2 linked regions of the Promicromonospora sp. Populi genome follow. The protein of the gene in region 1 interacts with the protein of each later gene in a pairwise test. Links are inferred from orthologs where the notes say so. Each region holds a gene or a part of one and is shown in the gene's direction. Other genes may lie near its edges. The genes, in order: AB1046_RS14100 and ndk.

The links.
Region 2: the proteins of AB1046_RS14100 (region 1) and ndk interact in binary tests that used the Escherichia coli proteins (3 or more experiments, as listed by UniProt). The link is inferred for Promicromonospora sp. Populi from one-to-one orthologs.

The regions. Positions count from the first base shown.
Region 1 is NZ_CP163528.1:3,120,674-3,135,096, reverse strand. The notes cover bases 8,767-11,582. They hold AB1046_RS14100 (uracil-DNA glycosylase), read left to right. Parts: upstream 8,767-9,724; coding sequence 9,725-10,441; downstream 10,442-11,582. Other genes in these bases: AB1046_RS14090 (LytR C-terminal domain-containing protein), read left to right, coding at 10,845-11,456; AB1046_RS14095 (DUF3263 domain-containing protein), read left to right, coding at 10,494-10,802; AB1046_RS14105 (SGNH/GDSL hydrolase family protein), read right to left, coding at 8,767-9,605. Outside these bases: AB1046_RS14140 (ABC transporter ATP-binding protein), read right to left, coding at 1-918; otsB (trehalose-phosphatase), read right to left, coding at 1,080-3,410; AB1046_RS14130 (serine/threonine-protein kinase), read left to right, coding at 3,598-5,397; AB1046_RS14125 (DsbA family protein), read left to right, coding at 5,519-6,373; AB1046_RS14115 (TetR/AcrR family transcriptional regulator), read right to left, coding at 6,591-7,133; AB1046_RS14110 (MFS transporter), read right to left, coding at 7,149-8,675; more of AB1046_RS14105, read right to left, coding at 8,754-8,766; AB1046_RS14085 (cold-shock protein), read left to right, coding at 11,868-12,071; AB1046_RS14080 (phytoene desaturase family protein), read left to right, coding at 12,334-13,863; groL (chaperonin GroEL), read left to right, coding at 14,134-14,423. UniProt on the Escherichia coli protein: Excises uracil residues from the DNA which can arise as a result of misincorporation of dUMP residues by DNA polymerase or due to deamination of cytosine.
Region 2 is NZ_CP163528.1:165,361-179,670, forward strand. What follows is about bases 4,291-6,993. They hold ndk (nucleoside-diphosphate kinase), read left to right. Parts: upstream 4,291-5,256; coding sequence 5,257-5,730; downstream 5,731-6,993. Other genes in these bases: AB1046_RS00780 (MDR family MFS transporter), read left to right, coding at 4,291-4,775; AB1046_RS00785 (DUF4233 domain-containing protein), read left to right, coding at 4,772-5,212; smc (chromosome segregation protein SMC), read left to right, coding at 5,890-6,993. In the rest of the region: dihydroxyacetone kinase subunit DhaK, read left to right, coding at 1-816; dihydroxyacetone kinase subunit DhaL, read left to right, coding at 838-1,521; AB1046_RS00770 (HPr family phosphocarrier protein), read left to right, coding at 1,518-2,285; AB1046_RS00775 (TetR/AcrR family transcriptional regulator), read left to right, coding at 2,344-3,042; more of AB1046_RS00780, read left to right, coding at 3,093-4,290; more of smc, read left to right, coding at 6,994-9,726; AB1046_RS00800 (hypothetical protein), read left to right, coding at 9,884-10,426; signal recognition particle-docking protein FtsY, read left to right, coding at 10,547-11,740; AB1046_RS00810 (ammonium transporter), read left to right, coding at 12,048-13,355; AB1046_RS00815 (P-II family nitrogen regulator), read left to right, coding at 13,399-13,737; AB1046_RS00820 (HD domain-containing protein), read left to right, coding at 13,758-14,310. UniProt on the Escherichia coli protein: Major role in the synthesis of nucleoside triphosphates other than ATP. The ATP gamma phosphate is transferred to the NDP beta phosphate via a ping-pong mechanism, using a phosphorylated active-site intermediate.

The DNA.
Region 1 (14,423 bases):
CTCGACGAGGTTGACCTCGACGTCGAACGAGCCGGCGGTGCCGACGGGGACGACGTCGAGCGCCTCGGGACGGAAGCCCAGGGTCACCTTGCCGTTGTCGGACTCGGGGATCCCGCTCGCGATGGACCGCTCGAGCGGCACGCTGGCCGAGCCGACCTTGACGCTGCCGTCCTTGACGTCGAACGTGCCGATGTTCATGGCGGGCGAGCCGATGAAGCCGGCGACGAACACGTTGTTCGGGCGGTCGTACATCTCACGCGGGGTGCCGACCTGCTGCAGGATGCCGCCGTTGAGGACCGCGATGCGGTCGCCCATCGTCAGGGCCTCGGTCTGGTCGTGGGTGACGTAGACCGTGGTGACGCCCAGGCGGCGCTGGAGCGACGCGATCTGCGTACGGGTCTGGACGCGGAGCTTGGCGTCGAGGTTCGACAGCGGCTCGTCCATGAGGAACACCTGGGGCTGACGCACGATGGCGCGGCCCATGGCGACACGCTGACGCTGGCCACCCGAGAGGGCCTTCGGCTTGCGGTCGAGGTACTCGGTGAGGTCGAGGATCTTCGCTGCTTCCTCGACGCGCTGGCGGATCTCCGCCTTGGGCGTGCCCGCGATCTTCAGGGCGAAGCCCATGTTGTCCGCCACCGACATGTGGGGGTACAGCGCGTAGTTCTGGAAGACCATCGCGATGTCGCGGTCCTTGGGCTGCACGTCGGTGACGTCGCGGTCACCGATGAAGATGTGCCCGCCGTTGACGTCCTCGAGGCCCGCGAGCATGCGCAGGGACGTGGACTTACCGCAGCCGGACGGGCCGACGAGGACGAGGAACTCGCCGTCCTCGATCTCCAGGTTCAGCTGGTCGACGGCTGGGCGCTCAGTGCCCGGGTAGACGCGCGTCGCGTGATCAAAAGTGACCGTAGCCATGACTAGTACATCCCTCCACCGGCAGGTACGTGCCGGACGATCCGTTGTGGTCGGGTGCCGTTGCTTCCACTCACGTGTCGGCGGTGACACTTGCAGCGCGATCGTACCCCTGTTGGTCAAGGCCGCGGTATCGACCAGGTCACGACTGGGTCAGATCCCGCTCAGGCCTCGTCGCTCAGGGTCTCGGCGAGCCCGGCGAGGACCGCGGCGAGCGCGTCGGGGTCAGGCACCCGGTAGGAGGCGAGGGTGTCGCCGGTACCCACCTTGATCGACAGGTCGCCGGACTCGAGCACGCCGAACGCGTGCTCGTCGGTGGTGTCGTCGCCCGCGTACAGGACGCGCACCTTCTCGACGCCCAGCTCGGCCGCGACGGTGCCGCGCAGGCGGCGCAGCGCCTCGCCCTTGCTGGTGGTCACCACGGAGACCTCGACCACGTCCTTGCCGTGCATGGCGGGCAGGCCCAGGTTGGCGGCCACCTCCTCGGCGGCCACTGTGATGGCCGCGGCGTCGTCCACGCTCGCCAGGCGCGTGTGCACGACGGCGGCGGCGGGCTTGACCTGCACCCACGCCCCCTCGCGGCCGGAGACGGCGGACTCGAAGCCCGCGACGAGCGCGTCGAGCTCGCCGGACTGGGTGGTGGTGAGCTGGAACGGCACCTGCTCGACGCCGGTGGTGGTGGCCCGGCCCGCCTCCGCGCCGTGGCTGCCGACGAGGAACGTGCCCTCGGGGGCCACCGACCGCTCGGCGAGGTCGGACAGGTCCCGCCCGGAGATGAAGGCGAGGCGCACGGGCGCCTCCTGCCCGAGCGTGTGCAGCTGCTCGACGGCGGCGCGCGCGGCGCGCGTCATCGCGGACGACTTGGGGTCGTCCACGAGCGGGGCGAGCGTCCCGTCGAAGTCGGATGCGAGGAGCCAGCCCGTGGTCGGCTTCTTGCGCCGGCCGTTGCCGTTGCCCATGCGGGCGAGCCGGCCCTTCGCGGGGACCTCGTCGGGCACGCTGGTGAACGCCGTCAGGGCGTCCTGGAGGTTGTGGTGGCGGTGCTCCGCGGAGCGCGGGTCCACGCTGAGCGGCCGGGCCGGCACGGCGGTGAGCACCCCGAGGAAGGTCTCGGACCACTTGGCGACGTCGTCGGCCAGGACCTTGCGGCGCAGGCGCCGCATGCGGCGCCGCTGCTCGCGGGGGTCCATGGTCGCGGCGGCCACGATGATGTCCTTCATGCCGTCGATGTCGTGCGGGTTGACCAGCAGGGGGCCGGGGGAGAGCTCGTCGGCCGCGCCGGTGAACTCGCTCAGCACCAGCGCGCCCCGGTCGTCGGAGCGGGCGGCGATGTACTCCTTGGCGACAAGGTTCATGCCGTCGCGCAGCGAGGTCACCAGCAGGACGTCGGCGGCCAGGTAGAGCGCCGCCATCTCCTCGGGCGGGTAGGAGTGGTGCAGGTAGTGGATGGCGGAGTGGCCCAGCTCGCCGTACTCGCCGTTGATCCGGCCCACGAGTCCTTCGACGTGCTCACGCAGCTCCTGGTAGGCGCCGACGTTCTCGCGGCTGGGGCTCGCGACCTGCACCAGGGTGGCGTGCTCGACGTCGAGCCGGCCGTCGTCGAGCAGCTCGCCGTACGCCTTGATGCGGTGCCGGATGCCCTTGGTGTAGTCGAGGCGGTCGACGCCGAGCATCAGGGTGTCGGGGTTGCCGAGGTCGGCCTTGATCTCCTTGGCGCGGGCCTGCACCTCGGGGGTGCGGGCGAGCGTGTCGAACCGGTGGGAGTCGATGGAGATGGGGAACGAGGACGCACGCACGTGCCGGCCGGGGCGCCCGTCGGCGTCCGGGATCGTGATGATGGGGCCGCGGGTCGTGTATCCGGTGAGGCGGCGCGCGGACCGCACGAAGTTCGCGGCGTCACCGTTGCGCTGGAAGCCGACCAGGTCCGCGCCGAGCAGGCCGTCGATGATCTGCCGGCGCCACGGGAGCTGCGCGAACAGCTCGACCGGTGGGAACGGGATGTGGTCGAAGAACCCGATGCGCAGGTCCGGGCGCAGGTCGCGCAGCATTCGGGGGACGAGCTGGAGCTGGTAGTCGTGCACCCAGACGACGGCGCCGTCGGCGGCCTGCTCGGCCGCGGCGTCGGCGAAGCGCTGGTTGACGCGGCGGTACGCGTCCCACCACTGCCGGTGGTAGTCGGGCGGAGCGATGACGTCGTGGTACAGCGGCCACAGGGTCGCGTTGGAGAAGCCCTCGTAGTAGCGCTCGATCTCGACGGCGCTCAGCGTGACCGGGACCAGGAGCATCCCGTCGGCCGTGAACGGTTCGTGGGCGAGGTCGGGGGCGCCGGACCAGCCCACCCAGGCGCCGTCGGCACCCTGCATCACCGGTTCCAGCGCCGTGACCAGGCCGCCGGGTGACCTCTGCCAGGAGAGGTCCCCTTCTGGGCCGACCGTGAAATCCACCGGGAGCCGGTTTGCGACGACGACCAGATCGTATCCGTCTTTACCCGGCAATGTACTGCTCCTTAGTTTTGTATGAGTCTCGCTGTGCAGCGTCAAGAGTACCGAGGTCCCGTACCTGCTCAGAGTAACGAAGGCGTCCGGCGCGTGGTTGCGCCGTGGCCGCGATGCTGGTCACACCGCTGGTCAGAGGGCTGGACTTGGCGGGCATCGCCGGTCCGCGACGACTACCGTGGGCCTCATGAAGGAGGTGCAGGCCTCGATCGCCCCCGTCAACGGTGCCGGCCCCGCTGCAGGCACCCAGCTCGGCGGGTACACCGTGGTGCGCGAGATCGGGTCCGGCGCCATGGGCGCCGTCTACCGCGCCGAGGACGGCGGCGGGAACGCCGTAGCCCTCAAGATCCTGCACCGCCACCTCGACGACCCCGCCGCCCGCGAGCGGCTGCGCCGCGAGGCCGCCGCACTGCAGGGCCTGCGGCACCCCGCGGTGGCCCGCGTGCTCGACGCCGAGCTGGAGGGCCCCGAGGCCTTCATCGTCACCGAGCTCGTCGAAGGCCCCACGCTCGAGGAGGAGATCGACGAGCGCGGGCCGCTCGACGCACGGGACCTCTTCGAGCTCGCCGACCAGCTCGCCGACGCCCTCGAAGCGGTGCACGGCACCGGGGTTGTGCACCGCGACCTCACCCCGTCCAACGTGCTCATCGCACGGTCCGGGCCGGTCCTGATCGACTTCGGGCTCGCACAAGGCCCCGGCGACCCCCGCGCCACCCGGACCGGATATGTCATGGGCACCCCCGGCTACCTCGCCCCCGAGCTGCTCGACGGCGCGGAGCCCGGCCCCGACACCGACTGGTGGTCCTGGGCCGCCGTCCTCGCGTTCTCCGGCACCGGCCGGGCGCCGTTCGGCGTACGGCCCACCGAGCTGGTGCTGCGGCGCTCGCGGCAGGGCGAGGCGGACCTCGACGGTCTGCCCACCCGCACCGGGCGCGCGCTCGGCGCTGCGCTGCGGGCCGTGCCCGCCGAACGCTGGGGCCCGGACGAGGTGGCGCGGGCGCTCAAGGCCGAGTCGGCGGCGTTCGTCGCCGCCGCAGAGGACCAGGACGGTTCGGAGACCGAGGTCTTCGGGGCGTCCGACGACGGCGCGGCGTCTTCCGACCTCGGGTCGACGCGCGTGATGCCCCAGGGCCTCGTGCCGGACCGGCGGCCGGTGTCCGCGGCAGCCGGCGGCGTGGGCGTCGGTGCAGCGGCCGGGGCGGCAGCCGTCGCCGGAGCCGCGCGCAAGGAGCCCGTCGGCGGCGTGACCGACCTGGCCGCCGCACCCGCCAAGGGGCGCTCGGTGACCGGACGTGCGGTCGGCACGGCGCGGCCGTCGTCGTCGACCGCATCGGCCTTCGCCCTGGCGAACCCCGCCCACGTCACCGGCTACCGCGGGCTGTTCGCCGCCGTCACCCTCGCGCTCGTCGCGTTCGCCGCCACCCGGCCCGGGATCGCCGTCGCGACGATGGTGGTCCTGCTGATCCTGACGCGCCTGGCGGGGATCGCCGTCGAGGAGCTCCGCAGCCGCCGCGCGCGGCGCGGACGCAGCCCGAGCGACGTGCTGATCGCGACCCTCGTGTCCCCCTGGCACCTCGTCCGCGCCGTGTTCGGCGTGCTGCCCGCCGCAGCCGTCGGGATCTGCGCCGGGGTGATCGTCGGGCTGCTGGGGATGATTCTGTTCGCGCCGGGCAACTTGATCATCGCCCCCATCCTGACGGTCGAGGCGCGGTCGGTGGGCGGTATGAACCAGCCCATCGTCGACAGCCTCGTGCTCGCCGTCGCGATGCTGGTCACCCTCGTCGTGACGTGGTGGGGACCGGCGTCGTACGGGACCCGGGTCGGGGCCGGACCCACGCTGCGCCAGATCGCCCCCACCAGGGGGCGCAAGATCGTGGTCGCCCTGATCGTGCTGGCGCTCGCGGTCGTCGCCGCGCTGCCGCTGTTCGGCAGCCCGGTGGACGTGCAGTGGTGGCCCCTGGGCAGTCGGCCCGACGTCACCTGGTGACGGCTCGTTCGGGTGCCTGGATCGTAACGAAACGTCCAGTGGTCTCCCAGCGATCGCTAGTAGTCTGGGTGTAGGCGCGCTCAGCGCCTCCTCCCATTGGCCCGCATCTCGAAGGACCTCGATGTCGACGAACCAGACCAAGGCACAGCGCCGAGACGCAGCTCGTGCCGAGGCCCTTGCACTCCAGAAGAAGCAGAAGTCCGCAGAGAAGCGCAGCCGCTTGATCTTGGTGGGTGTGCTCGGGGTCATCGTCATCGGCCTGATCGTGATCAGTGTGATGATCTTCCAGGAGGGTCAGCGGACGCCCATGGAGCGGGTCGACAACGTCCCCGCCGGCGTGGTCCAGGACACCGGCATCCCGGTCGGCGCCACCGGCGCCGCGGGCACCACGAACGAGGGCGCGCCGACGCTCGACGTGTACGTGGACTACATGTGCCCCATCTGCGGTCAGTTCGAGTCGCTGAACGCTGCGAGCATCGCCGAGATGCGCGAGGCCGAGGACCTCACCCTCATCGTGCACCCGGTCTCCATCCTGGACCGCGTGTCGCAGGGCACCGAGTACTCGACGCGTGCGGCCTCGGCCGCCGCCTGGGTCGCCGACCAGGCACCCGAGCAGTTCTCCGCCTTCCACGACGCGCTGTTCGCGAACCAGCCGCAGGAGAACACGCCCGGCCTGTCTGACGAGCAGATCGCACAGGTTGCGGAGGGTGCCGGGGTGCCGGCAGACGTGGCCGCGGGAATCACCTCCGGCGAGGCCATGGAGACCTACGAGGAATGGGTCTCGGCCTCCTCCCAGGTGGCGGGCAGCGACGCGTCCCTGCTGAACGCCGAGGGCGGGTTCGGTACGCCGACCGTCGTGATCAACGGTGAGCGGTTCGAGGGGTGGCAGACCCCCGGCGCGCTGACCGAGGCGATCACGGGTGAGGCGCCGGCGACTGAGGAGTCGACCGAGCCGTCCGCCGAGCCGTCCGAGTAGCCCGGCTGCTCTGACGTGACGACGGCGGGGTCCCGGGCTACGGTCCGGGACCCTGCCGCTTTGCGGGGAGCGGACCGGCGGCAGGAACCGTTAGGCTGTTCTCCGCCTGCCGCCTTAGCTCAGCTGGTAGAGCTCCCGCCTTGTAAGCGGAAGGTCGTCGGTTCGAACCCGACAGGCGGCTCCAGAGGCCCGGGATCCCAAGGATCCCGGGCCTGCTTTACGTTCCGGCTCCGACCGCGCGCACCAGGTGCTCGGCTACCGCCCTGCGCTGGGCCTCCGGCATGGTGCGGTAGGTCAGCGACTCGAACATCCACAGGCCGTCCGCTGCCAGCCGGGCCACCAGCCGGTTCATGGACGCGGGGGCGGCCTCGGCGTCGGGCGCGACGGGCGCCCAGCGCTCCAGGACGGCGCTCCACGGCGCGGCCCACTCCGGGCGGGTGGCGGCCTCCAGCATGAGCTGCAGCTCGGCGCGGGTCGCCGACTGGGTGCTCACGCGGATGTAGGCAGCCAACCGCTCGTCGGCGGTGAGCTGGTCTGCGGGGCGGCCGGCGTCGGCCAGGAGCGTGGCCTCCCACTGGCTCGCCAGGTGCTCGTGGATCGCCGCCAGCAGGTCCTCGCGGGACCGGAAGTGGTACATGATGCCGCCCCGCGTCAGCTCCGCCTCGGCGGCCACGGAGTCGAAGGTGACGGCGGTGACGCCGTCGCGCTGGATGACGCGCACGGCGGCGTCGAGAATTCGGTCACGGTTGCTCGGTCGCACGTTGCCTCCCGCCCCTCAGTGGCCGGAGCCGTAGGCGGAGGACGCCGAACCGGGCCCGTAGTGGCGCAGCAGCACCGTCGTGACGATCGCGCCGACCGCCAGGACGCCGGCGCAGACGATCATGACCGTGGAGTAGCTGTTGCCGAACGCGCGGAAGGCGGCGTCGAGCACCTCGGCGCCGACGCCGGGGGCGGTCAGCGCGTCCGTCATGGATCGGCCGGCCGCGGCGGGAGCGTCGTCGGGCAGGCGAATCGTCAGGGTGTAGACCGTGGTCAGCAGCGAGCCGAGCAGCGCGACGGCGGCCAGGCTGCCGAACTCGTAGGAGACCTCCTCGACGGAGGAGGCCATGCCGGCCCGGCGCGTGGGCACGTTGCCGATGATCGCGGTGGAGGCCACGGACATCGCCGCCCCCAGCCCGAGGCCCGTGACGAGCAGCCCGGCCAGGAGCCAACCCATCCCGTGCTGGACGCCGACCAGGGTCCCGGCCACCCCGAGGGCGCCGACGCCCAGACCGCCGCCGATCAGCACGCGCAGGCCCACGACGTGGAGGAACGCCCCGCCCAGCAGCGACGACGGTAGGGACCCGGCGGCGATCGTGGCCACCAGCAGCCCCGACTCGAGCGGCGTGAAGCCGGCCACGAGCTGGAACCGCTGGGTGGTGGCGAGCTGGAGGCCGCCCATGGCGAACATGGCGAACGCGGCCGCGAGCACCCCGGAGGCGAACGCGGCGTTGCGGAAGATCGACAGGTCGAGCAGCGGGAAGGGCAGGCGCCGCTGCCGACGCACAAAGACCCACCAGCCGACGACGGTGACAAGCGCCGAGCCGATCACGACGGGCCAGGAGCGGTCGAGCTTGGCGACCTCCTTGATCAGGGCCACCAGACCGATCAGGGTGACCAAAGCCTGCACGGACGAGGTGAAGTCCCACTTGGTCGCGGGATGCGGGTCGTCCTGCGGCGCGACGGCGACCCCGACGATCACGGCCAGGAGGACCACCGGCACGTTGATCAGGAAGATCGCGCCCCAGTCGAAGTGCTCCAGCAGCGCCCCGCCGACGATGGGCCCGAGCGCGCCGCCGATCACCGACAGGCTGCCCCACACGCTGATGGCGATGTTGCGCTCGCGCTCGTTGGTGAAGGCCACGCGGATGAGCGCAAGGGTGGCCGGCATCATCGCCGCGGCGCCGACGGCCAGCAGGCCGCGCGCGGCGATCAGCACCTCCGGGGTGGGAGCGGTCGCGGCCAGGAGGGAGGCCAGGCCGAACACGACGAGGCCGGCCAGGAACATGAGCCGGTGCCCGAACCGGTCGCCCAGCGTGCCCGAGCCGAGCAGCAGCCCGGTCATCACGAGCGGGTAGGCGTTGATGATCCACAGGCTCTCGGTCCAGCTCGCATCGAGCTCACGGGTGAGAGTGGGCAGCGCCGTGTAGAGGATCGAGTTGTCCAGGGTGATCAGCAGGAGACCCGCTCCGACGGTCACCAGAAGCGTCCAGCGCCGTCTGGGGCCCAGCCGGGGTGTTTCCACGCTGAGCGAAGAGCTCATCGTCATGGTCGTAACTGTACCATCTAGATTGTTTAGTTGCCCGGTGGCAAACCGGACCGGAACCCGAACCCTAGCGCGTCACGCCCGCGGCCAGGGCTGCGGCTTCGGCCACTTCGCGGAGCGCCCGTCACCGCTGGAGGTGCCCGTCAGGCGGCGCCTGACCCACGGCCCCACGTGCTGGCGCATCCAGGCCGCGTTGGCGCGCGCCGTCTCGCGGAAGGCCGCGGGTGGGGTTGCGTCGAGCGGGGTGTCGTAGTTGGCGTCGTCCGGGTCGAGGCCAAGGGCGACCAGGGCGGCGTTCGCGACCCGCTGGTGCCCCTCGGGAGTGAGGTGGATCCGGTCCTCTGACCAGAGGCGCAGGTCGGCCAGCGGCCGCATGCCCCACAGGTCCAGCACGTGCGCGCCGTGGCGCTGGGCGATGGACCAGACGTTCGCGTTGAAGATTCCCGTGCGGCCGTTGGTCCAGCTCAGGGCGGCGCCGGCCTTGAAGCCGGTGCCCATCAGCACGTCGGCCCCGGAGGCGCGCAGGGCGACGACGGCGTCCTCCAGCGCGCTGGAGATCATCTCCAGGTCCGCCGAGGCGCGCAGGATGTCGTTGCCGCCCGCGACCAGTGAGACGAGGTCCGGCTGGGCGGCGACGGTGACGTCGAGCTGCTCGTCGACGATCGGGCGCAGCTTGCGGCCGCGGATCGCGAGGTTCGCGTACTCGAGGGGTTCCTGACCCGCCGCGATCCGGCGCTCCGCGAGGATGGCGGCCAGGTTGTCGGCCCAGCCGCGCTGGACCTCGGGGGCGTCGGGATACGGGTCCCACAGGCCCTCCGTGAAGGAGTCGCCCATGGCGATGTACCGCGCCCAGCGGACGGGAGCGGCGGTGGTCGGGGGGAGGTCGGTCGTGCGGCCTTCCGGGTCTGGGTTCGTCGTGGCGCTCACGGCGCCATTGTCTCGCTTGTGCTGCCTCCAGTCTCTGCGACGGGGTGCGGGCAGGGTGTGACGGGTGGCACAAACTGGCACTGTCGGAGGGTGCCGGTAACCTCCTGGACGTGGAGACCATCGTGAACCCGACGCCCCCTGTCGACGCCGCTGCCGCCTCCGGGCCGCCCCCGCTGTCGCAGGTCATCGCACCGGACTGGGCCGAGGCTCTGGCCGACGTCGAGCCGCGGGTGCACGCCATGGGTGACTTCCTGCGCGCGGAGGTCGCCGAGGGGCGCACCTACGTGCCCGCGGGGAAGAACGTGCTCGCCGCGTTCAAACGGCCGCTCGCGGACGTCCGGGTGCTCATCGTGGGTCAGGACCCGTACCCGACGCCGGGTCACGCCATGGGCCTGTCCTTCTCCGTCCAGCCGGACGTGCGGCCCGTCCCGCGGTCGCTGGCCAACATCTACCAGGAGCTGTACGACGACCTGGGGATCGAGAAGCCGTCGAACGGCGACCTGCGTCCCTGGGCCGACCAGGGGGTCATGCTGCTGAACCGGACGCTCACCTGCCGGCCCGGCGCGTCCGACTCCCACTCCGGCAAGGGCTGGGAGGAGGTCACCGAGGCGGCGATCCGTGCCCTGGTGGCGCGTGGGGGGCCGCTGGTGGCGATCCTGTGGGGCGCGAAGGCGCGGAACCTGAAGGCGTGGCTCGGGGACGTCCCGGTCGTCGAGAGCGCGCACCCGTCGCCGCTGTCAGCGCGCAACGGCTTCTTCGGGTCACGCCCCTTCTCGCGGGCCAATGCGCTGCTCGAACAACAGGGCGCGCAGCCGGTCGACTGGCGACTCCCGTAGGGCGGCGGGGATGGTGCATGACGGCCAGATACTTCGGGCATACGGTGGCGAGATGAGCGAGACGGTAGTTTCCGGCGCCGATGCCGCGATGGTGGAGGGCGTCGAGAGCGAGCTTTCCGACCGCGACCGGGACGTCCTCGCGTTCGAGCGCCGATGGTGGAAGTACGCGGGCGCCAAGGAGGAGGCAGCGCGGGAGCTGTTCGATCTGACGGCCACGCGGTATTACCAGGTTCTGAATACGCTGATCGATTCTCCAGCCGCTCTCAAGCATGACCCGATGCTGGTCACACGCCTGCGCAGGCTCCGTTCGGCCCGGCAACGGGGACGTACTACACGAAGACTGGCCGATGAGAACCACTGAGCGGGCACCGATCTGTCACAACGACCCGCTACTCTCTCTGCCGTGACGAAGAGTGGCTACCCCTACCCGCCCGACGAGTTCGACATCGCCGTCCCCGGGGGTGCACCCGTGGGTGTGCACCGTGCGCCGCGCAGCGGTTGGAGCTCGGCCTGGCCGTTCCTGCTGGTCGCCGTAGTGTGTGCCGCCGTGGCGTGGGGCGGCATCACCCTGCTCTCCGGGGGTGACGACCCGGCAGATGCGTCGGGTGACCCGTCCTCCTCGCCGTCGACCTCCGCTACGGCCCCCGTGTCTCCGAGCGCTTCGCCCAGCGCGTCGCCGTCGGCATCCCCCTCGGCATCGGCGTCGACGGGTGTGACGGGCGACCCGGCGGCCGCCGACCTGACGGCAGGCGTCCAGGTGCTGAACTCCAGCGGCGTGCAGGGAGCTGCGGCGACGGCAGCCGAGACGATCGTGGCGGCGGGCTTTACCGGCGAAGTGGTCCCGGAGAACGACGAGTCCGGCTTCGGCGAGGGCTACACGGTCACGACCGTGCTGTACGGCGCTAGCCGTGCGGACACCGCGGCCGCCGTTGCCCAGGCGATCGGTGCGACCACCGCAATCGAGTCGGCCGAAGTCACGGCATCCCCGTACGCGGTCATCGTCGTCCTCAGGTAGGTCGGCCGGCAGCTTGATGGGCCGTCCGTGCCGCAATGCAGTCCGTGCCGCAATAGGGCGCGGTAGCGGCGCATAACCTTTTGCGTGTCCGCTGACTCGATACGGCATGGCGGCGCATAACCTTTTGCATGCCCGCTGACCGGGCCGACGGCAGTGTTGACGTCGGGTTCAGGTCAACTTCAGGTGCGCTAGTTCCGGGCTGGATGTGCGGCGAAAATACGGACCAATCCATACCACCAGATTGATATTCGCTTGCGTAGGTGCCTTCGTAGCCCTCTGACCTGCGCGTTCGCCAACCGCTTAATGCCGCATACCGGGCATAGAGGGTTCCCTGGTGTGAGACGGACCACTAGGCTCGAACCACCACGGGTCGACCGAGTGTCCCGTGCAGAGGTACAAGGAGAACTACGCATGGCCCAGGGCACCGTCAAGTGGTTCAACGCCGAGAAGGGGTATGGCTTTATTACCCCGACTGCCGGCGGCCAGGACCTTTTTGTTCACTACAGCGCAATCCAGTCCGATGGCTACCGGTCCCTCGACGAGGGACAGGAAGTTGAGTTCGAGGTGGGGCAGGGACAGAAGGGTCCGCAGGCAGAGCAGGTTCGCCCGCTCTGATCGACGGGACGACGGGCGGGAAGGGCCCGCCCGTCGCCCGCCGCCCCCCAAGGATGCTGGGACCCAGACCCCGGCGTCCGAACTGGATGGTCGACGACGACCGCTGCCGCACAGTCCCGGACGATGACGCCCGGCGCCACCGAGCAGCCGCCCCGTACCGCGGCTGCTCGTTCTGGTCTCCGGCTGTTCCCCCACAGGCCGGATTCCGTGCGGAACCGTCCTCTGTCTGCCGTGCGCCGCCTGGCCGTGATTCGATGGGGGAGTGACCCTGCTCGACGCGGTGGTGGTGGGCTCCGGGCCCAACGGCCTGGCAGCCGCGGTGACGCTCGCCCGTGCGGGGCTGGGCGTCCGAGTCCTCGAGGCCCAGCCGACGATCGGGGGCGGCGCGCGCACCGTCCCGATCCCCGAGCTCGAGAGCGACATGCTCTTCGACCTCTGCTCCGCCGTGCACCCCATGGCCTGGGCGTCGCCGTTCTTCCGCGCCTTCGAACTGCCCGCGCGCGGCGTCGAGCTCGTCGCTCCGGACATCGCCTACGCCCAGCCGCTCGACGGCGGCCGTGCGGGCCTCGCCTACCGCGACCTGGCCCGGACCGCCGACCGCCTCGGGCCCGACGGCGACGCCTGGCGCGACCTGCTTGGCCCCCTCGCCGCCGGCTGGCGACAGGTCACCGCGCTGGCCATGGGCGACAAGCGCACCGTGCGCGGCATGCTGGAGGGGGTGGGGAGCCCGGGCGGGCTGACGCGGCAGGCCTGGGGGCTCGCCTCGGCGATCGGGCCCGGCCTGCGGTTCGGCGCCGCGCTCCTCGAACAGGGTGGCCCGCGCTGGGACCGCCGGTTCCTCACCGACGAGGCAAAGGCGCTGCTGACCGGCGTCGCCGCCCACAACATCACACCGCTCCCGTCGCTCGCCGGCGCGGGCACCGCCCTGCTCCTCGCCGCGCTCGCGCACGCCGACGGCGGATGGGCCATCCCCGTCGGCGGCTCCCAGGCCATCACCCAGGCCATGGTCCGCGACCTGGAGGCGCATGGCGGTACGGTCGAGACCGGCCGCAGGGTCGAGAGCTGGTCGGACCTCCCGCCCGCGCGTGCCGTCCTCTTCGACACCACGCCCGGCACCCTGCTGCGTATCGCAGGTGACCGGGTCCGGCGGACCCGGCGCGCGGCCCTGGGCCGGTTCCGGCACGGGAACGCGGCAGCCAAGATCGACTTCGTCCTGTCGGGTCCGGTCCCCTGGCAGGTGCCCGACGTCGGCCGCGCCTCGACGGTGCACCTCGGTGGCACGCGTGCCGAGATGGTGGTCGCCGAGGACACCGTCGCAAACGGGGTGCACGCCGGTCAGCCGGTAGTCCTGGTCAGTGACCCGACGGTCGCCGACCCGAGCCGGATGCGTGGTCCGGCCCGACCGCTGTGGGCGTACGCGCACGTCCCGGCCGGCTCCATGCAGGACGTGACCGAGGTGGTCGTCCGGCAGATCGAACGCTTCGCGCCCGGGTTCCGCGACGTCGTCGTCGGATCGCGGTGCATCCCGGCCGCTGAGATGGAGCTGCACAACCAGAACTACCCGGGGGGCGACATCTCCGCGGGGGCGGCGACCATGTGGCAGATGGTCGCGCGGCCCACGCTCGCGCCCGACCCGTACCGGATCGCCGAGGGTGTGTACCTCTGCTCGGCGTCCGCTCCGCCTGGCCCCGGGGTGCACGGCATGGGCGGCTGGCACGCGGCGCGGCGGGCGTTGCTGCGGGAGTTCGACATCCGCTCGGCCCCGGATCTCTCGCCGTCGCCCGGGCGGTGAACCGGCCCGCCCACGGCGCTCTGCCCGGTGCAGCACTGCGGTTGCGACGTTGCGGCACTGCGATCGCGCTCACAGCGAAGCGGGGGGCACCGTGCTTGCACTCTCATGGTCCGAGTGCCAATAATGTCTTAGCACTCTCCGTTCGAGAGTGACAGCAGGGTCGAATGGTGAGGCCTCCTGAACCGGCGAGACATGATCGCCGGGGCGGCAGGCCGTCCGTCGCGGGCACCGGCCGGCCTGGACATCGCCACCAGCGGAGGATTCATCCCCATGGCCAAGATCATCGCTTTCGACGAGGTTGCTCGTCGGAGCATGGAGCGCGGGCTCAACCAGCTCGCCGACACGGTGAAGGTCACGCTCGGCCCCAAGGGCCGCAACGTCGTTCTGGACAAGAAGTGGGGCGCCCCCACGATCACGAACGACGGCGTTTCCATCGCCAAGGAGATCGACCTCGAGGACCCGTACGAGCGGATCGGTGCGGAGCTCGTCAAGGAGGTCGCCAAGAAGACGGACGACGTCGCGGGTGACGGCACCACCACCGCCACCGTGCTCGCGCAGGC
Region 2 (14,310 bases), 3.0 Mb from region 1 along the record:
CACGCGGGTTTTGTGGGCGACGGCATGCTCGACGCCGCCGTCCCGGGCGCCGTGTTCACCTCTCCGACGCCGGACCAGATCCTGCCCGCGATCCAGGCGGCCGACGGCGGCGCCGGGGTGCTCACGATCGTCAAGAACTACACGGGCGACGTGCTCAACTTCGAGACCGCCGTGGAGCTCGCCGAGGCAGATGACATCCAGGTCGCCTCGGTGCTCGTGAACGACGACGTCGCCGTCGAGGACTCGCTCTACACCGCCGGACGGCGCGGCGTGGCCGGCACCGTCGCCGTCGAGAAGATCGCCGGCGCGGCCGCCGACCGGGGCGTCGACCTGGCGGGCGTGACCGCCGTCGCGCAGCGAGTCATCGCGAACGTCCGGACCATGGGCGTCGCCTTGGCCGCACCCACCGTGCCGCACGTGGGCCGGCCCAGCTTCGACCTGCCCGACGACGAGATCGAGGTGGGGATCGGTATCCACGGCGAGCCGGGCCGCCACCGGGTGCCGGCCGCCAGCGCCGACGAGGTGACGGAGATGCTCGTCACCCCCGTCGCCGACGACCTCGCCCTGGCCAGGGGCGAGCGAGTGTTGCTGTTCGTCAACGGTATGGGGGGCACGCCGCTGTCCGAGCTCTACGTGGTCTATGGTCGAGCGCGGCGCCTTCTCGAGGAGCGCGGCGTGACGGTCTCTCGCTCGCTCGTGGGCAACTACGTGACGTCCCTCGAGATGCAGGGGGCATCGGTCACGGTCCTCCGGCTGGACGACGAGCTGGAGGCCCTCTGGGACGCGCCGGTGAACACTGCAGCACTCCGGTGGTGAGATAAGGAAAGGTCTTCGGAAATGGCGTTGGACGCGGACTGGGCGGAGCGATGGGTTCGCCGGACGGCGGACGCGATCGCGGACGCGAAGGACGAGCTCACGGAGCTCGACCGGCAGATCGGCGACGGCGACCACGGCGAGAACCTGCACCGCGGCTTCCAGGCCGTGGTGGCGCGGCTCGACGACGCCGCGGCCGAGCCCGGGGCCGCCGACGAGCGGACCGTCGGCGACGTGCTGAAGCTCGTCGCGACGACGCTGATGTCCACGGTGGGCGGCGCGTCCGGCCCGCTGTACGGCACGGCTTACCTGCGGGCCGCCAAGGTGTCGGGCCGCACCGAGATCGACCAGCCGGCCGTCGTCGCCGTGCTGGAGGCCGCGCTCGAGGGTGTGTCCTCGCGTGGCAAGGCGACGGTGGGGGAGAAGACGATGGTCGACGCCTGGCAGGCGGCGGTCGACGCGGCGGAGGCCGCGGCACGCGACGGCGGCTCGGAGGTCGACGTCCTGCGGGCCGCGGCCGAGGCCGCGGACAAGGCAGCGACGGGCACCATCCCGCTGATCGCCACCAAGGGCCGCGCCTCCTATCTCGGTGAGCGCAGCGCTGGGCACGAGGACCCGGGCGCACGGTCCACTGCGCTGGTCCTGGGCGCGGCGATGGCCGCGGCCCTGTCCGGGCCCGCCCCGGCCGACCCCCGCACCGCGGCATGACGGCGCGTGTGGCCCTCGTCCTCGTCTCCCACTCCGCAGACCTGGCTCGCGGAGTGGTGGAGCTGGCCGAGCAGATGGCGCCCGACGTCCTGATCCGCGGCGTAGGCGGCGGGCCCGACGGCGGGCTGGGTACCTCGCTCGACGCGGTCCAGAAGAGTCTTGCGGAGGTGCTGACACTCCTGGCCGACGGCGGGTCCGTCAACGGGGCCGACGACGGCGCACCGGTGGGCGCCTCGCCCGACGGCGGCGGGGTCGTCGTGCTCGGCGACCTCGGGTCCTCGGTGCTCACCGTCGAGTCGGCGTTGGAGCTGGACGAGTCTCTGGCCGAACGGGTGGTGCTGGCACGCGCCCCGTTCGTCGAGGGTGCGGTCGCCGCGGCCGTCACGGCGCACGGCGGCGCGGGCCTGGCCGCGGTGCTGGAGTCGGCTAACGCCTCGGTGCGGGTGTTCGCCGTGATCGAGGCGGCGCATGCGCTGGACGCGAACGCGGCGACGTCGGACGAGGACTCGCAGACCTCCCGCACCGTGACGGTGCGCAACCCGCTGGGCCTGCACGCCCGGCCGGCGGCACTCGTGTCGCGCAAGGTGGCCGAGCTGGGTGCGGTCATGACCATCGACGGCGTGGACGCCTCCAGCGTGCTGCAGCTCATGGCGCTCGGCGCCACGCAGGGTCGCGAGCTGCGCGTGGAGGCCACGGGGGAGCGGGCCGCGGAGGCGGTGGCGACCGTCGTCCAGATGATCGACGCCGGCTTCGGCGAGGTGTGACCGCCGTCTCACCTTTTTGCAGTTGATGTAATTTTGCGCGGGGTGCAAGAATTAATGCATGGCCCCTACCTCCCCGCGCGAGACCGTCGCGCCCGCCGACGCCGCCCCGCGCCCCGACCTGCGCGAGCTCGTGTCCGCGCTGGAGGGGACGCCCGCTGAGCAGGGCCTGCGGGAGCGCAAGAAGCGCGCCCGCCGCGCGGCGCTGATCGAGGCGGCGCAGAAGCTGGTCGCCGAGCAGGGCCTCGACGCCGTCACCGTCGAGATGATCAGCGCGGAGGCCGGGGTCTCGGCGCGCACCTTCTTCAACTACTTCGAGTCCAAGGACGACGCGGTGCTCGGCGTGGACGACGTCGACCTGTCGGAGGACGTCGTGCGGACGTTCGTCGAGGGCGGGCCCACCGGCCGGCTGCTGACCGATCTCCAGGCCCTGGTCGCTTCCCTCCTCGAGCGGGCCGGCGAGAATCACGACCGGGTGATGCGGGCCATGGACCTCGCCCAGCAGGAGCCGCGCCTGCTGCAGCGGCACATGGTCTGGATGGGCCGGCACAAGAACCGGCTCGAGGAGCTCTTCGCGGCTCGCCGTGCGACCACGCCGTTCAGCGCCAGCTCCGAGCTGCTCACGATGCTCGTCCTGCTCATGCTGCGCACCGCGCTCACCGCCTGGGAGAACTCCGGTTACGCCGGCAACCCGGCTGCCCACCTGCCCGACGCCGTTGCGCAGCTCATCGACGTCGTCGCGCGCGACCTCGACCTCTGATCTCCCTTCTTCGCCGGCACCTCAGCCCGATCCCCAGAAAGGCACGACCCATGAGCCAAGCCGTCACCACGGCGCCGGACAAGCCGCTGGTAGTCCTCAACCAGCGCACGATCTGGCTGATCTTCGGGGCCCTGATGGCCTCGATGTTCCTGTCCTCCCTGGACCAGACCATCGTCGGTACCGCGATGCCCACCATCGTGGGCGAGCTGAACGGCGTCGAGCACCAGGGCTGGGTCATCACCGCGTACATCCTGGCGATCGCCATCGCGATGCCGCTCTACGGCAAGTTCGGCGACCTCTACGGGCGGCGCTGGCCGTTCCTGGTGGCGGTCGGCCTGTTCGTCATCGCCTCCCTCGGGGGCGGCATGGCGCAGTCGTTCGAGTCCCTCGTGGCCTGGCGGGCCGTGCAGGGCCTCGGTGGCGGTGGCCTGATGATCCTGGCGCAGGCGATCATCGCCGACATCATCCCGGCGTCCGACCGCGGCAAGTACATGGGCCCCATGGGCGCCCTGTTCGGCATCTCCGCAGTCGCCGGCCCGCTGCTCGGCGGCTGGCTCACCGACGGCCCCGGCTGGCGCTGGACGTTCTGGATCAACGTGCCGATCGGTATCGCCGCGTGGTTCATCGCCTACTTTGCCCTGAAGCTGCCCTCGCACCGCTCGAACCGGCCCACCGACTGGGGCGGCATCCTCACGATGGCGCTCGGCACCACCGGCATCGTGCTGCTGACGAGCTGGCAGTCGCTCGGCAACGACGGCTACGACTGGTCCGACCCGATGCTGCTCGGGCTGCTGCTCGGCACCGTGGTGATGGTCGGCCTGTTCATCCTCATCGAGAACCGGGTCTCCGAGCCGCTCATCCCGCTGCGGCTGTTCAAGAACCGCACGTTCACCATCACCACGCTCATCGGCCTGGTGCTCGGCATGGGCATGTTCTCCGCGATGTCGATGCTGCCGACGTTCCTGCAGATGTCGTCCGGCGCGGGGGTCACCGAGTCCGGCCTGCTGATGCTCCCGATGATGGCCGGCCTGATGCTGACCTCGATCTTGTCCGGCATCGCAATCTCCAGGACCGGCCGCTACAAGATGTTCCCGGTGGCGGGCCTGGCGATCACGGTCGTCGGCTTGATCTGGCTGACGCAGATCGAGGGCGACATGTCCCTCTGGCTGTTCGGCGCGATGATCTTTGTGCTCGGCGCCGGTATGGGCCTCGTCATGCAGACCATCGTGCTCGCGGTGCAGAACTCCGTGGACCCGCACGAGCTGGGCACGGCGACGTCGTCGAACAACTTCTTCCGGGAGATCGGCGCCGCGGTGGGTACCGCCGCGTTCACCACGGTGTTCACCTCCCGCCTCACGGAGAACCTGCAGGGCGTCTTCGCGGACGTTCCGGCGGGTGCGGTCCCGGCGGGCGGTGGTTCCGGCCTGACCCCGCAGATCGTGGCAGCACTGCCCGAGCCGCTGCGCAGCGGGGTGGTCGACGCGTTCGCGAGCTCCCTCGCGCCGGCGTTCTGGTACCTCGTGCCGCTGGTGGTCGTCGGCCTGGTGCTCGCGCTGTTCCTCAAGGAGGTCAAGCTCTCCAACGAGGCCGGCATGGTCGCCCGCGGTGAGGCGGTCATGGAGGGCGACGTCGACAAGGCCCCGGAAGGTGCGGTCGAGGAAGACGTCCAGGACGAGGTCCGGGGCGCCGACGACACTGCCGGGGGCACGGAGACGGATATCCTGACCCGGTGAGCAAGGACCAACCCGCCCCCGGCGACCGCATCAAGCCCAAGAAGTCCGCGCTGGTGCAGTTCACGTCCACCACGCTGCTGCTCGAGGTGTTCCTCGTGATCTTCGCGACGCTGGCGGTGTGGGCGCTGCGCGACAACGAGTTCGGGCGCGGCCCGCTCCAGATCGAGTCGAGCGCGGCGATCTGGGTGCTGGGCGGGGCCCTGGCCCTGGTGCTCGTGATCCTGTCGCGGGCCCAGGGCTCGGTCGCCGGCCGGGCGGCGGGCACCCTCGCCCAGGTGCCGGTGCTCGCCATGGGCCTGCTGGTGCCGATGATGTACCTGGTCGGCGGCATCTTCGTGGTGCTGTGGTTCTACGCGCTGCGCCTCGGCGCACGCGTGGACCGGGAGCGGGCGGAGTACGACGCCGCCCACCCGGAGACGGCCCCCAACGTCGGCTGATCTGCACGTTCTGGGGATGCTCGCGGCCCGGATAGGGTTGCCTCATGACCGACGTCGCAGAGAAGACCCTGCCCACGGAGGCCACGACGCAGCCCGTGGCCGAGCGCACCCTCGTCCTCGTCAAGCCGGACGGCGTCCGCCGCGGCCTGTCGGGCGAGGTCCTGCGCCGCATCGAGACCAAGGGCTACACGCTGCGGGCCGTGGAGCTCAAGAGCGCCACCGCCGAGCTGCTCGCCGCGCACTACGCCGAGCACGAGGGCAAGCCGTTCTACGCCCCGCTCGTCGAGTTCATGATGTCGGGCCCCGTCCTGGCCGTCGTGGCCGAGGGCGAGGGTGTCATCCCCGGCTTCCGCTCGCTGGCGGGCGCGACCAACCCGACCGACGCCGCCCCCGGCACGATCCGCGGTGACCTGGGCCGCGACTGGGGCACCAAGGTGCAGCAGAACCTGGTGCACGGCTCCGACTCGCCGGAGTCGGCAGCCCGCGAGATCGCCCTCTGGTTCCCGGAACTGGGCTAACCCCCTCTTCACTCCACGTCCCCCTTTGTTGCGGGCGCGATCGTTGCGCCTAAAACGGGCGCGAGATCGCAACGGTCGCGCCCACAACAAAGGGGGACGCTTTGGCGTATCCCGCCGTACGTCCGACGTTCGGCCCCTAGACACAGTTAGGCTCACCCAGTGCACCTCAAGACGCTCACGCTCCGGGGCTTCAAGTCCTTCGCGTCGGCGACCACCCTCGAGCTGGAGCCGGGCATCACCTGCGTGGTGGGACCCAACGGCTCCGGCAAGTCCAACGTGGTCGACGCGCTCTCCTGGGTCATGGGCGAACAGGGTGCCAAGTCCCTGCGCGGCGGCAAGATGGACGACGTCATCTTCGCGGGCACCTCCGGCCGCGCCCCGCTCGGCCGCGCCGAGGTCGCCCTGACCATCGACAACACCGACGGCGCGCTGCCGATCGACTACACCGAGGTCACGATCTCCCGCACGCTGTTCCGCAGCGGCGGTTCCGAGTACGCGATCAACGGCAACAGCTGCCGCCTGCTGGACATCCAGGAGCTCCTGAGCGACTCCGGCATCGGCCGTGAGATGCACGTGGTGGTGGGGCAGGGCCAGCTCGACGCCGTGCTGCGCGCGACGCCGGAGGAGCGCCGCGGCTTCATCGAAGAGGCCGCGGGCGTGCTCAAGCACCGCAAGCGCAAGGAGAAGGCGCTCCGCAAGCTCGAGTCGATGCAGGGCAACCTCGCGCGGCTGGGCGACCTGACCGCCGAGCTGCGCCGGCAGCTCGGCCCGCTGGGCCGCCAGGCGGAGGCGGCCCGCAAGGCGCAGACGGTGCAGCGCGACCTGCGCGACGCCAAGTCGCGCCTCCTCGCCGACGACCTGGCCCAGCTCACCGCCCAGCTCGAGCAGGAGCGCGCGGACGAGCGGTCCCTCCGGGAGCGCCAGGCCGAGACCGAGGCGGCCCTGACCGAGGCGCGCGGCACGTTGGCTCGCCTGGAAGCGGCCATGTCGGCCGAGTCGCAGCAGGTCAGCCAGGCGGGCGACACCGTGTTCGCCCTGTCCCAGACCCGGGAGCGGCTGCGCAGCCTGCAATCGCTGGCCGGGGAGCGGGCCCGCCTGCTGGGCACCGCCGAGCCCGCGCACCAGGGCCAGGACCCCGACGACCTCGAGGCGCAGGCCGCTCGTGCCCGCGCGAGCGAGGAAGAGCTCGTCACCGAGGTCGAGATGGCCCACGAGATCGTGGAGACCGCCGTCGACACCCGGGCCGAGGCCGAGGCGGCCGCCCAGGCCGCCGAGCGCGCGCACGCCGCGCTGCTGCGCGCCGCCGCGGACCGCCGCGAGGGTCTGGCCCGCCTGGCCGGCCAGGTCGCCGCTCGGCGCAGCCGCGTCGAGGCAGCGCAGTCCGAGCTGGACCGGCTGCGCGACGCCCTGCTCCAGGCCGAGGAGCGTGTGGAGGACTCCTCGCGCGATCTCAGCGCGCTCCAGACGGAGGTCGGCGGCGGGCTCGACGGCGACGGGGAGAGCCTCGACGTCGCGCACGAGGCGGCCTCCGAGGTGCTCGAGCTGGCGAAGGCCGAGGTGCGGCACCTCCAGGAGCAGGTGACGACGGCGCAGCGGGACCGCAGCTCGGCGGAGGCGAAGGTCGAGGCGCTGGAGCTGAGCCTGGACCGCAAGGACGGCGCCGGTACGCTCCTGGCCGCCGACCAGGCGGGCGTGCTGGGCTCGGTGGCCGCGCTGCTGGGCATCGAGGCAGGCTTCGAGGACGCGGTAGCGGCAGCGCTCGGCCCGGTGGCCGACGCCGTGGCCGTCGCGGGTGTCGACGAGGCCGTGGACGCCCTGCGGCTGCTCCGGGACGAGGACGCCGGCCGCGCCAGCCTCGTCGTCGGTTCCGACCGCAAGGCGTCGGGCGACGCTGTGACCCGCCCGGCCGTCACCCTTCCCGCCGGTGCCCGCTGGGCCACGGACGTGGTGCAGGTGGCCGGGCCGGCGTCGGCCGCGCTGCTGACGATCCTGCGCGACGTGGTTGTGGTGGACGACTTGGCGCGCGCCCGCGCGCTGGTGCGCGACGAGCCGGTGGTCGCGGTGACCCGCGCCGGCGACCTGCTGGGCGCCACGCGGGCCTGGGGCGGCTCGGCGGCCGCGCCCAGCGTGCTGCACCTGCAGTCGGCGCTGGCCGAGGCGAAGGCCGCCCGCGACGAGGCGGCGGCCCGCGAGACGGACGGCTCGACGCACCTGGAGCGCGCGCGGGCCGAGCGCACGGCAGCGCAGGAACGGTACGACGACACGGCCTCCCGACTGGGGGAGGCCGACGCCGCGCGTGCCGCGGCCGCCGAGCAGCTCGGTTCGCTGGGCGCGGCCGCGCGCGCCGCCCAGGCCGAGGCCGACCGGCACCGTTCCGCCCTGGCCGAGGCGCAGTCCCGCCGGGCGGAGGACGAGATCGAGCTCGAGGCGCTCGTCGAGCGCATGACGATCGCCGAGGAGGAGCCCTCCGACGACGAGGGCTCGGTCGACGAGGTACAGGCCCAGCGCGATGCCGCCGCGGCCGCTGCTACCGCGGCGCGCGGTCGGGAGACCGAGGCCCGGCTGGCGCTGCGTACCGCGGAGGAGCGGGCTCGCGCGGTCTCTGGCCGGGCGCAGGCGCTGACGGCCGCGGCCGAGCAGGAGCGTGCGGCCCGAGCGCGGGCCGCCGAGCGCGAGGAGTCGCGCCGTCAGGACGCGTCGCGCGCCGTGCTGGTGCAGCAGGCGGTCGCGGTGGCGCTGGAGCAGATCGCACGGTCGGTGGACCGTGCGGTGGCCGACAAGGCAGCGGCCGAGGAAGCCCGCGCAGCGGGCTCGGAGCAGCTGGTCGCCGTGCGGGGGAGCGTGGAGTCGCTGACGGGCCAGCTGCGCGAGCTGACCGACGTCGCGCACCGGGACGAGGTCGCCCGCGCGCAGCAGGTGCTGCGCCTGGAGCAGCTGCAGACGCGCGCGTCCGAGGAACTGGGCATGGACCCGGACGTGCTGATGGAGGAGTTCGGCCCGCACCAGCCGGTCCCGGTCTACGAGGGTGAGGCCGAGGTACGCGGGCGCAAGCGCCGCGCGGTGGTCGAGCGCGACGACGAGGGCAACCCCATCCGCTACGAGGGCGACCCTGCGCTGCCGCGCGGCGCCGCGGCGCGTGAGGACGCCCTCATCACCCGGACGCGTGCCCTGCACGAGGCCGGGATGCGGCCCGACGACCCGGCCGCGACCGCGGTGATCGTCGCGGCGGCCGGTGCCGAGCCGGAGGAGGGCCCTGCCGAGGACGAGACCGGCCCGAGCGAGGAGACCGCTCCCGGAGAGCCCAAGCCGGACCGGCTGGTCCCGTACGTCCGCGAGGAGCAGGAGGCCCGGCTGGCCAAGGCCGAGCGCGCGCTGTCGCGGATCGGCGCCGTCAACCCGCTGGCGTTGGAGGAGTTCGCGGCCCTGGAGGAGCGGCACCAGTTCCTCGTGGACCAGCTCGGGGACCTGAAGAAGTCCCGCGAGGACCTGTTGCAGATCGTCGACGACATCGACGAGCGGGTGCAGCAGGTGTTCGCCGAGGCGTTCCAGGACACCGCGGCCAAGTTCCTCGAGATCTTCCCGCGCCTGTTCCCCGGCGGTGAGGGCAAGCTGACGCTCACGGACCCGGACGACCTGCTGACCACGGGCATCGAGGTCGAGGCGCGCCCGGCCGGCAAGAAGGTCAAGCGGCTCTCCCTGCTCTCGGGCGGCGAGCGCTCGCTGGCAGCCGTGGCGTTCCTCGTGGCTATCTTCAAGGCGCGCCCCAGCCCGTTCTACATCATGGACGAGGTCGAGGCGGCGCTCGACGACGTGAACCTCGGCCGGCTCATCGAGATCTTCAAGGAGCTGCAGAAGGACAGCCAGCTCATCGTCATCACGCACCAGAAGCGCACGATGGAGGTCGCGGACGCGCTCTACGGTGTGACGATGCGGGGCGACGGCGTCACGACGCTGATCAGCCAGCGGATGGGCGACCGCGAGACGGTCACCGCCTGAGTCTCGCCCTGAGCCCGAGCCCGAATGGGTTATTTTTCGCACCCTCGGACAAAAGCGTCAGGTGTGAGGGATTTCTCCTGTCCCGCACGCGCGTGTTGTGCGGCGTGTCGCGTCGCTCTGGACGGCACGACCGGACAAGACACGACACAATAGGGCTATGTGGTGGTCGGTCATTTTGCTCGTGGTGTGCCTGGTCCTGGCGGTGGGCGTCTTCGTCGTAGCCAGTCAGATGGACGCGCCCGCGAACAAGACGGAGGAATTTTCGTTCCTCCAGTGGTTCCGGTCCATCATCATCCACCTTCGCGGTGACGCCAAGCGGCGCAGGGACGGCCGACGCCGCGGCGCCTCCGCCGTCGCGACGCACGCGGTGGGCGCCCCCTCCGTCTGGGTCGGCAAGCCTCCCGTCGTCAAGCCCGACACCTCGCCGGTAGACATGGGGATGTCGGAGTTCTTCGCCGCGACCATCGAGTCGAAGCCCGGCTACGTCGACGCCGAGGAGCTGACCGACGTCCTGAACCGGGCTCGGGACCAGGCACAGCGGACCCTGCACGTGCCGCTCGGGACCGTGCCGCTCAGGCCGGCGAACCTGGTCCCCGGCCAGCTGCGGGCGGTCCGGCCGGCCCGGACCGTGCGGACGGTGCAGAAGGTCTCCCAGGAGACGGCCCCGGCTGCGGAAGGCCCGGCCCAGGCCGCGAGCTGAGTCCGCGCTAGACCGTGCGGTGCGAGACGATCACCGGCGTACCCTCACTCCGCTCCGGCCGCCGTGGCCGAGAATTTGAGGGCTCCCACCCCGCCGTCCGCGAGATGAAAGAATCGCGGCGTGAACGAGCTTCCCTGGATCGAGATCATCGCCGCGTTCGTCGTCCTCGCGGGCGGTGGCGGCCTCGCCGGTGTCCTTGTCGGACGACGCCGGAGACGGGCCCAGGACCAGGGCGACGGCCTGGCCACCGAGCAGGCGCCGGAGGCGAGGTCGGAGACGGCGGCGGTCGAGCCGGGCGCGACCGGCTCGACCCGCGAGGCGCCCGACTCGGTCCCCGAGACCACAGGTCCGCCGCGCGCGGTGGTCGAGGCCCCGGCGCCCACCGCGGGCCGCCTGGTGCGGCTCCGCGACCGCCTCGCGCGCTCGGGCTCGCCGCTGGGCGCCCGGCTGCTGTCCGTCCTGTCCCGAGACGCGCTCACCGAGGACGACTGGGACGAGATCGAGGAGGAGCTGCTCCTCGCCGACGTCGGTGCCGGCCCCACCACCGAGCTGCTGGAAGCGCTGCGCACCAGGGTCCGCGTGCTGGGTGTTCGTGAGCCGACGGCGGTGCGCGACCTCCTGCGCTCGGAGCTCGTCGCGCTCCTGCAGCCGGAGCTGGACCGGACGCTGAAGACCGAACCGACCACCGCGGAGGACGGCACCCACCTGCCCGCAGTCACACTCGTGGTGGGCGTGAACGGCACCGGCAAGACGACGACGGTCGGCAAGCTGGCCCGGGTCCTGGTCGCGGACGGCCGCAGCGTTGTGCTCGGCGCCGCCGACACGTTCCGGGCCGCGGCGGCGGACCAGCTCACCACCTGGGGCAACCGCGTGGGGGTGCCGACGGTGCGCTCGGACCGCGAGGGCGCGGACCCGGCGTCGGTGGCGTTCGAGGCCGTCGCCCGCGGCCGGGACGAGAAGATCGACGTGGTGCTCGTGGACACCGCGGGGCGCCTGCAGAACAAGGCCGGCCTTATGGACGAGCTCGGCAAGATCGTGCGCGTGGCCAGCAAGGTTGCCGCGCCGAGCGAGGTGCTGCTGGTGCTGGACGCGACCACCGGTCAGAACGGGCTCTCGCAGGCCCGCGTCTTCGCTGAGGTCGCGGGTGTCACGGGCATCGTGCTGACCAAGCTGGACGGGACCGCGAAGGGCGGGATCGTGGTGCAGGTGCAGCGTGAGCTCGGCGTCCCGGTCAAGCTCATCGGCCTCGGTGAGGGCCCGGACGACCTGGCGCCGTTCGACGTCGAGGACTTCGTGGACGGAATTCTCGGCTGAGCCGGAGATGAACTCGGCTGAGTTAAGGTCTCGAATTCGGCCATGAATTGCCGAACGTCGGCGAAGTGTCCAATATATGAGAACGCTTATGCGCAGACTCGTTACAGGCGGATACCAGAGGAATCACGATCGGATCACGGTTCGCCTGGATATTTAACCCAATTCGGCTGCGAAATAAGACGTTTACATGCTTCCCGGCTGCGTCACGCGCTCGTAACCTCCGTGCAGGTCACGCGTAACGGCTTCCCGGGACGGTAGTCGCGGTGGGCCGAGTCAACAGGATCCGGTCCGGGGAGAGAGGCATCTGATGGAAGAGTTTGCTCTGGACAGTGGAAACACTGCCTGGATGATCACCGCCGCCTCGCTCGTGCTGCTGATGACGCCTGGACTGGCGTTCTTCTACGGCGGCATGGTGCGCGGTAAGAGCGTCCTCAACATGATGATGATGAGCTTCAGCTCGATCGGCGTTGTCGGTCTGATCTGGGTGCTCTACGGCTACTCGCTGACCTTCGGCAGCGACCTCGGTGGTTTCATCGGCAACCCCGCCGACTACTTCGGCCTCGCGATCACCGACGCCGACTCGCTGATGTTCGCCGCCGGTGTCCCGGCGACCGTCGCGGCGGGTTACCAGGCCACGTTCGCGATCATCACGGTCGCCCTCATCTCCGGCGCCATCGCGGACCGCGTCAAGTTCAGCACCTGGCTCGTCTTCGCCGCCCTGTGGGTGACGCTGGTCTACAGCCCCGTCGCGCACATGGTGTGGGGCCTCGGCCTCCTTGGCCCCGAGGGTCCGATCGCCACGGCCCTGTCGGTCCCGATCGACTTCGCCGGCGGCACCGTGGTGCACATCAACGCCGGCACCGCCGGCCTGGTGCTCGCGCTGATCATCGGCAAGCGCAAGGGCTTCGGTACCGAGGCCATGCGCCCGCACAACCTGCCGTTCGTCATGCTCGGCGCCGCCCTCCTGTGGTTCGGCTGGTTCGGCTTCAACGCCGGTTCCGAGTTCGCCGCCGACGGCACCGCGGGCCGCGCCTGGCTGAACACCCTCGTCGCGACCGGCGTCGCAATGCTCGCCTGGATGGCCACGGAGAAGTTCCGTGACGGCGCGCCCACCACGCTCGGTGCCGCTTCCGGCGTCGTGGCCGGCCTGGTCGCCATCACCCCGGCGGCTGCCGCGGTCGACACCTACGGCTCGATCGCCATCGGCCTCGTCGCCGGCATCCTCTGCGCCCTCGCCGTGGGCCTGAAGTTCAAGTTCGGCTTCGACGACTCGCTCGACGTGGTCGGCGTGCACCTGGTCGGTGGCCTCGTCGGCACCGTGCTGCTCGGCTTCTTCGCCACCGACAACGCTGAGTCCTTCGGCGTCTGGTACCCGGACGGCGCGCTCAACGGTCTGTTCTACGGTGGTGGTGTCACGCAGCTGATCACTCAGATCGTCGCCGCGCTGATCGCCGTCGTGTTCAGCGGCGTCGTCACCGCGATCATCGCCTACGGCCTCAAGTTCACCCTGGGCTGGCGCATCTCCGAGGAGGCGGAGGTTAGCGGCATCGACCTCGCCGTCCACGGCGAGACGGCGTACGAGAACTCCGGCTCCACCATCACCGAGGTGCGCTGACCGTGACCACGGTGCAGCAATCGACTTTTCAGGAGGTAAGCGCATGAAGCTCGTCACGGGTGTCATCCAGCCCCACCGTCTCGACGACGTGAAGACGGCGTTGGAGGGTGCGGGGGTTCGCGGTATGACCGTGAGCGAGGCCAGCGGCTACGGCCGTCAGAAGGGCCACACCGAGGTCTACCGCGGTGCTGAGTACACCGTCGACCTGGTGCCCAAGGTCCGCATCGAGGTGCTCGTCACGGACGCTGACGTCACCGCGGTGACCGACGCGCTCGTCGGCGCTGCCCAGACCGGCAAGATCGGTGACGGCAAGGTGTGGGTCGTGTCGGTCGACGACGTGGCCCGCGTGCGCACCGGCGAGCACGGCGACGCCGCCCTCTGACCGGGAGCGCTCACCGTCGTATGACAAGTGACCCGGTGCCCGAGGGCGCCAGGGAGCAGGCGGAGGCCCCGCACCCCACCGTCGGGGTGCGGGGCCTCCGCGACGAACTCCTCACCATCGCCGCGGACCTCACGGGTCCGGGCCGTTCGGGCCTGGCCCGCCGGTCCGCCGTCGGGCAGCGGGTCACCGAGCGTCTCGGCGCGCTGTTCGCCGAGGCGACCAAGGACGTCGAGCAGTCGGGTATCGCCCTGGCGGCCGTCGGCAGCCTCGGCCGGGGCGAGCTCGGCCCGCTGAGCGACCTCGACCTCGTGCTCGTGCACGACGGCCGTACCCACTCGGCAGCCGAGCTGCAGCAGGTGGCCGAGCGGCTCTGGTACCCGCTGTGGGACTCGGGGGTCGACATCGACCACGCGGTGCGGTCGCTGAGCCAGTCCCGGCAGGTGGCGGCCAGCGACCTCCCGGCGGTGATCGGCTGGCTGAGCGTGCGGGCGGTGGCGGGCGACGCCGTCGTCGTGCACCGGGCCGCGTCTGCAGTGCTGACCGACTGGCGCGCCGCCGCGCGGCGGCGCCTGC